2 regions of the Streptomyces sp. NRRL S-920 genome follow, and region 2 is predicted to be linked to the other one. Evidence: riboswitches for the same ligand, from Rfam matches in the RefSeq annotation. Region 2 holds a riboswitch; the other holds the start of a gene.
The links. A riboswitch is a leader RNA that binds a small molecule or an ion and turns the genes downstream of it on or off. The one in region 2 is predicted to bind cobalamin.
Positions count from the first base shown of each region.

Region 1: another riboswitch for cobalamin. It lies ahead of IG54_RS0129110 (cobalamin biosynthesis protein); the one in region 2 lies ahead of IG54_RS0133305 (ABC transporter substrate-binding protein).

Region 1 covers NZ_JODF01000054.1:5,742-9,366, forward strand. Annotated here, with positions in the region: gene IG54_RS0129100 (inorganic phosphate transporter) at 1-588, shown strand, start outside; gene IG54_RS0129105 (hypothetical protein) at 601-825, shown strand; cobalamin riboswitch at 982-1,119, shown strand; gene IG54_RS0129110 (cobalamin biosynthesis protein) at 1,229-2,182, shown strand; gene IG54_RS0129115 (cobyric acid synthase) at 2,179-3,625, shown strand, end outside.
Region 2 covers NZ_JODF01000078.1:9,259-12,883, reverse strand. Annotated here, with positions in the region: gene IG54_RS0133310 (FecCD family ABC transporter permease) at 1-238, opposite strand, end outside; gene IG54_RS0133305 (ABC transporter substrate-binding protein) at 424-1,386, opposite strand; cobalamin riboswitch at 1,431-1,599, opposite strand; gene IG54_RS40875 (Mov34/MPN/PAD-1 family protein) at 1,563-1,985, opposite strand; gene IG54_RS0133295 (amino acid permease) at 2,075-3,571, opposite strand.

The sequences.
Region 1 (3,625 bases), on a different contig from region 2:
ATCATCCGCACCATGGGCAAGGGCCTCACCGACCTCCAGCCGCAGCAGGGCTTCGCCGCCCAGACCAGCGCCGCGACGGTCATCCTGGCCTCCTCGCACCTGGGCTTCTCGCTCTCCACCACGCAGTCCTGCTCCGGTGCCGTGATGGGCGCGGGCCTCGGCCGCAAGGGCGGCGTGGTCCGCTGGTCGACCGCGACCCGGATGTTCGTCGCGTGGGGTCTGACCCTGCCGGCCGCCGGTCTGGTCGGCGCGGGCGCCGAGTTCCTCACCAAGCAGGGCCCCTGGGGCATCGCGGTCACCGCGGCACTCCTGATCGCCGGCTCGGCCGTCATCTGGGCGCTCTCGCGGCGCAACTCCGTGGACCACACCAACGTCACCGACGACGAGATCCGCCACGGCCACGACACCGCGGGCGCCGAGCCCCTGGGCGTCGTGACCACCGCGATCGCCGCCGTCCAGCCGCCCCCGGCCGGCCCGCTGGCCGCCGTCGGGGCCCCCTCCGACGAACCGGTCAAGGCCACCATCGCGGCCCCGACCTCGACCACGACCGGCGCCATGGCGGACCCCGCCCGGCCCGCGACGGTGTAAGGACACATCAGCATGAACATCGACTGGGCAGCTCTCGGCTCCGTCTTCGGAGTCAGCCTCGCCGTGACGGTGGCTCTCGTGGGCCTGTTCACCCTCGGCATCATCGGTCTCTCCAAGCAGGAGACGGCGTCCGCGTCGGGCGGCGGCTCCGCGGCCATGGCGCGCACCGGCGCGTACGCCTGCTTCGCGCTGTGCGCGGCGGCCGTGGCGTACGGGATCTATCTGATCGTCGCCTGACGGCAGCGGTCCCCGGTGGGGGTGCGGGACGTGTACGCGTCCCGCACCCCCACCGTCGTATGCGGGACCTCGCTGTGAAGCACCGCTGTGAAGCACCGCTGTGGGGCTCCGCACACTCTCCCGCCGCAGGTCAACAGCGAGTTGACGGGCGTTCGCGGGGCGTGGTGGACTGCCGGGGCCAACTACGGCGGCAGAAGAGGAAGCCGGTGCGAATCCGGCGCGGTCCCGCCACTGTCACCGGGAAGCCACGACGCTCCCCGGAAGCCAGGAACTCTCGCCGCCGATCACGTCGAACCAGGGCGCGGACACCCTGAGTGAGGACATATCGCCATGCGCGGCCGCCCGTTGCCGGACCAGTTCCCGAGCGCCAGCTCCCTTCTCCGTACGACGACGGGCTGAGCCCATGAGTGCCGATCGCGACTTCGCGTACGGCGCCGCCGCCGGCCTCCTCGGCGACCTGCTGCTCGGCGATCCCCGCCGGGGCCATCCGGTCGCCGCGTTCGGTCGTACGGCGGCCGCCGTCGAGCGGGCGCTGTGGCGGGACCACCGCGGGTGGGGCGCGCTGCACGCCGTGGTCTGTGCCGGGGGCGCGGCGGGTGCCGCCACCCTCGCCGCTCGTCTTGTACGCCGTTCCCCCGCCGCGTCCGTCGCGCTGACCGCGGCCGCGACCTGGGCCGTGGTCGGCGGTACCTCGCTGGGCCGGGAGGCGCGGGCCATCGGCGGGGCGCTGGCCGCCGGTGACGTGGAGGTGGCGCGGGAGCGGCTGCCCCATCTGTGCGGGCGGGATCCGCAGGCGCTGGACTCCGACGGGATCGCGCGTGCCGTCGTCGAGTCCGTCGCCGAGAACACCTCCGACGCGGTGGTCGGCGCGCTGGTGTGGGGTGCCGTCGGCGGGGTGCCGGGGCTCGTCGCGTTCCGCGCCGTGAACACCCTCGACGCCATGGTCGGCCACAAGTCGCCCAAGTACCGCCGCTACGGCTGGGCCTCCGCCCGGCTCGACGACGTCCTCGGGTGGCCGGGGGCCCGGCTCACGGCCGCCCTGGCCGCTCTCGCGGGGGACGCGCCCGCCGGGGCCGTGCGGGCGTGGCGGGCCGATGCCGCGAAGCATCCGAGCCCCAACGCCGGGCCCGTCGAGGCGGCCTTCGCCGGGGCGCTGGGCGTACGGCTGGGCGGGACCCTGTCGTACGCGGGGCGCGTCGAGCACCGGCCCGTGCTGAACGCGGACGGCCGGGACGTCGGCGTCGAGGACATCGAGCGGGCCGTGAAGCTGTCGCGGCGGGTCGGCTGGCTGGCGCTGGGAGTCGCGGTGGCGGCCCGCCGGGCACTGCGGTCGACGAAGTCGAGGAGAGACATATGAGTGGTGGGCTGCTCGTCGCGGGGACCACCTCCGACGCGGGCAAGAGCGTCGTCACCGCCGGGATCTGCCGGTGGCTGACCCGCAAGGGCGTGTCCGTCGCGCCGTTCAAGGCACAGAACATGTCGCTCAACTCCTTCGTCACCCGCGAGGGAGCGGAGATCGGGCGGGCGCAGGCCATGCAGGCGCAGGCCGCCCGCGTCGAGCCGAGCGCGCTGATGAACCCCGTACTGCTCAAGCCGGGCAGCGACCGCTCCAGCCAGGTCGTGCTGATGGGCAAGCCGGTGGGCGAGATGAGCGCGCGCGGCTACCACGGGGGGCGGCAGGCCGCGCTGCTCGACACCGTCGTGGGATGCCTCGAGGAGTTGCGGGGCAGCTATGACGCCGTGATCTGTGAAGGGGCGGGCAGTCCCGCCGAGATCAATCTGCGGCGCACGGACATCGTGAACATGGGCATCGCGCGAGCCGCCCGCTTCCCCGTCCTGGTGGTCGGTGACATCGACCGCGGCGGGGTGTTCGCCTCCTTCTTCGGGACGACGGCGCTGCTGAGCGCGGCCGACCAGGAGCTGGTGGCGGGGTATCTCGTCAACAAGTTCCGGGGCGATGTCTCCCTCCTCGAACCCGGCCTCGACATGCTGCACGGCCTCACCGGGCGGCGCACGTTCGGTGTGCTGCCGTTCCGGCACGGGCTCGGCATCGACGAGGAGGACGGCCTGCGGGTCTCCCTGCGCGGCGCCGTACGGGAGTCCGCGGTGGCGCCCCCGGTCGGCGAGGACGTGCTGCGGGTCGCGGTGTGCGCGGTGCCGCTGATGTCCAACTTCACGGACGTGGACGCGCTGGCCGCGGAGCCGGGTGTCGTCGTGCGGTTCGTGGACCGGGCCGAGGAGCTGGTCGACGCCGACCTCGTGGTCGTACCGGGAACACGCGGCACCGTGCGGGCCCTTGAGTGGCTGCACGAGCGCGGTCTCGCGGACGCCCTCGCGCGCCGCGCCGCCGAGGGGCGGCCGGTGCTCGGGATCTGCGGCGGCTTCCAGGCCCTCGGCGAGCACATCGAGGACGAGGTCGAGTCGCGGGCGGGCTCGGTGGACGGCCTCGGGCTGCTGCCGGTGCGGGTGCGGTTCGCCCGCGAGAAGACGCTGGCGAGACCGGTGGGCGAGGCCCTCGGCGAGCCGGTCGAGGGGTACGAGATCCATCATGGCGTCGCCGACGTCACGGGTGGGGAGCCTTTCCTCGACGGCTGCCGGGTCGGCGAGGTGTGGGGCACGCACTGGCACGGGTCGCTGGAGAGCGACGCGTTCCGGCGCCGGTTCCTCACCGAGGTGGCGCGCGCGGCCGGGCGCCGCTTCGTCCCCGCCCCGGACACCTGCTTCGGCGCGCTGCGCGAGGAGCAGCTCGACCTGCTCGGTGACCTGATCGAAGAACACGCGGACACGGACGCGCTCCTTG
Region 2 (3,625 bases):
AGGCGCCCGAGGAGACGCCCAGGAGGAACGGGTCGGCGAGGGGGTTGCGGACGAGCGCCTGGAGGACGGTGCCGATGACTGCCAGTCCGGCTCCTACGGTGGCGCCCAGCAGGACCCTGGGGAGTCTTACCTCCAGGACGATCGTGCGGAAGGGGGAGGGTTCCGCGCGGCCTGTGAGGATCTCCACGACCTGGCTCGGGGGGATCCTGACCGAGCCCAGGGCCAGGCCGGCGAGCATCGCTGCCGCGAGGGCTGCGGTCAGTCCCGCCAATGTCAGGAGGCGCCGCCCCCTGAAGCTCGGTCGATCGCCCTTCGGGCTCGTCCTCAAACGCCGGACGGGCTGGATTTTGCCTCCCCCGGGCTGGATCAGGCGCCGGACGGACTTGATATCCACCCGTGCGGACTTGCTTCCCAAGCGCTCCGTCACAGCTGTGCCGCCAGCTTCTTCACCGCCTCCGGGGCTCGTACTCCTGTCACCGCGTCCGACAGGGGAAGCACCGCGAACCGCTTGTTCTTGATCGCGGGGACGTCCGCGAGGACCGGGTCTTCGAGGAGGCGGCGCTTCTTCTGGGCGACGGTCGTGGCGCCGTAGTCGAGGATCACGATGACCTCCGGCTTGCGTTCGACGACCTTCTCCCAGGACGCGTCGCCGAAGGACTTGTCCACGTCGGCGAAGACGTTGCGGCCGCCCGCCCGCTCGACGATGTCGTTGCCGATGCCCCGGCCGCCCAGCGTGAACGCGGTCTTGTCGCCGCTGTCGTAGACGAAGACGGAGGCAGGCTTCCCGCCCTTCGCCTTCTTCTCGGTGGCGGCCAGTACCCGCTTGGCGCCGCTCACCCACTTGTCCGCGCGCTCGCGCACCCCGAAGGTCGAGCCGACCTCGCGCACCTCGCGGTACACGTCGTCCATGGAGACCGCACGCTTCGCGCAGCCCTCGATGTTGAGGCGGCTCTTGATGCCGGACTTGGCGAGCGCGGGGCGGCCGCGGCCGTCGCCCGCGAGGAAGGCGCTGGCGTAACCGCCGTAGACGAAGTCGGGGTTGGCGGCGAGCAGCTTCTCGTAGGAGGGGTACTCCTTGGCGAGGACGGGGACGGAGTCGTACGCCTTCTCGTACTTCGGCAGCACCTTGTCGTCGAGGTAGGCGGTCCCGACGAGGCGGTCCTTGAGGCCGAGTTCCAGCATCACCTCGGTGACGTGCTGGTTCATGGTGACGGCCCGCTCGGGGGGCGCCTCGTACGTCGTGCGCACACCGCAGTTGGTGACGGTGTACGGGAATCCGGCGGCCTTGGCTGCGGGCTTCTTGGAGTCGGCGGACTCGGACGAGCCGCATGCGGCGAGCGGGGCCAGCAGGGCCGCGGCGGTGAGTACGCGTAGGGCGCGGGACATGGCTGTACTGCCTCCTCCAGGGGATTTCCGCGTCCCCTGCGTTGCGTGGAGAGAAGGCGGCAGGTCAGTTCCTGACTCCCCCGCGCCCCCGGTGAGGGGGGTGTGGGGTCACAGTGGCGGGACCGTGCCGGGTTCGCACCGGCTTCCTGTCTCCTGCCGCCCAGAAGTGGTCGGGGTCAGTATGCCTGTACGACCCGCACCTCTTCCTCGGTGACCTCACCCTCGACGATCCGGTACGAGCGGAACTGGAAGGGGCCCGCGTCGTCGGTGTCCGCGGTGGAGACCAGGACGTAGTGGGCGCCGGGTTCGTTGGCGTACGAGATGTCGGTGCGGGAGGGGTAGGCCTCGGTCGCGGTGTGCGAGTGGTAGATGACCACCGGCTCCTCGTCGCGGTCGTCCATCTCGCGGTAGAGCTTGAGCAGGTCGCCCGAGTCGAACTCGTAGAACGTGGGCGAGCGCGCGGCGTTCAGCATCGGGATGAACCGCTCGGGGCGGCCGGTGCCCGCCGGGCCCGCGACCACGCCGCACGCCTCGTCGGGGTGGTCCTGGCGGGCGTGCGCGACGATCTGGTCGTGGAGGGCCTGGGTGATGGTCAGCATGGCAGTCAGGATAAGCAGAGGGCCCGCGCCGTACCGGAGTGCGGTACGGGCGGGCCCACATGCTGGACAGGGGCTCCAGGGAGCCGGGGTCAGTCCTTGTCGACCGGCGCGTCCTCGGAGGCGACGACGCCGACCTTGCGCTTGTTGAACGCGGCGGCCTGCGGGTTGCGGCTCTTGAGGACCAGGTAGGTGACCCCGAGGATCGCGGCCCAGACCGGGGCGGCGTACAGCGAGATACGCGCGTCCTTGTCGACGCCCATCATCACGATGACCATGCCGATGAAGAGCAGGGCGAACCAGCTGGTGTACGGGGCGCCCGGCGCCCGGAAGGTGGACTGCGGCAGCTCACCGCGGTCGGCCTTGCGGCGGTAGCGGATCTGGCAGGCCAGGATCATGATCCAGGCCCACATGCCGGAGATGGTCGCGAAGGAGACGACGTAGTTGAACGCCTCGCCCGGCCACTGGTAGTTGATCCAGACGCCGACCAGCATGAACGCGGCGGAGAACGTGGTGCCGAGCAGCGGCAGGCCGTTCTTCGTGAGCTTGGTGAAGAGCTTCGGGCCCTGGCCGTTGAGGGCCAGGTCGCGCAGCATGCGGCCGGTGGAGTACATGCCGGAGTTGCAGGAGGAGAGCGCGGCGGTGAGGACCACGAAGTTCACGATCGCGGCGCCGACACCGAGGCCCATCTTCTCGAAGGCCGCGACGAACGGCGACACCCCGGGCTGGAAGTGCGTCCACGGCACGACCGACAGGATCATGATCAGCGCGCCGACGTAGAAGACGGCGATGCGCCACGGCACGGTGTTGATGGCCTTGGGCAGGACGGTCTTCGGGTCCTTGGACTCGCCCGCGGTGACGCCGACCAGCTCGACGGCGAGGAAGGCGAACATCACGATCTGGAGCGTCATCAGCGTGGAGCCGATGCCGTTCGGGAAGAAGCCGCCCTGGTTCCACAGGTGGGCCACGGTCGCGGTGTCACCGGCGTCGGAGAAGCCGATGGTGAGGATGCCGACGCAGATCAGGATCATGCCGATGATGGCGGTGACCTTGACCATCGAGAACCAGAACTCCAGCTCACCGAAGAGCTTCACGGAGATGAGGTTCGCGCCGTACAGGATGACCGTGAAGACGAGCGCGTAGGCCCATTGTGGGAATGAGTCGTGTGTCCAGTACTGCATGTACTGGGCGGCCGCGGTGACTTCGGTGATGCCGGTGACGACCCAGAAGAGCCAGTACGTCCAGCCGGTCACGAATCCGAAGAACGGGCCCATGAATTCGCGTGCGTACTCCGAGAAGGAGCCCGACACGGCGCGGTACATGAGCAGCTCGCCCAGTGCCCGCATGATGAAGAAGATGACGAGGCCCGCGATGGCGTACGCCAGGATGAGGCTGGGGCCGGCCTTGTGAATGGCCTTGCCCGCGCCGAGGAACAGGCCGGTGCCGATGGCACCGCCGATCGCGATCATCTGGATCTGCCGGGCCCCCAGACCGCGCTGGTAGCCCTCGCCGGACGGGCCGCCTGCGGCCTGCACGGCACCATCGCCGTCGTGCCCGTCGTGCTGCTCTTCGACCTGCACTGAGGTCATGGTGACGCCTTTCTCCATGCTGATCCGCGCCCGCGTTTCGCGTGATGGCTGCGG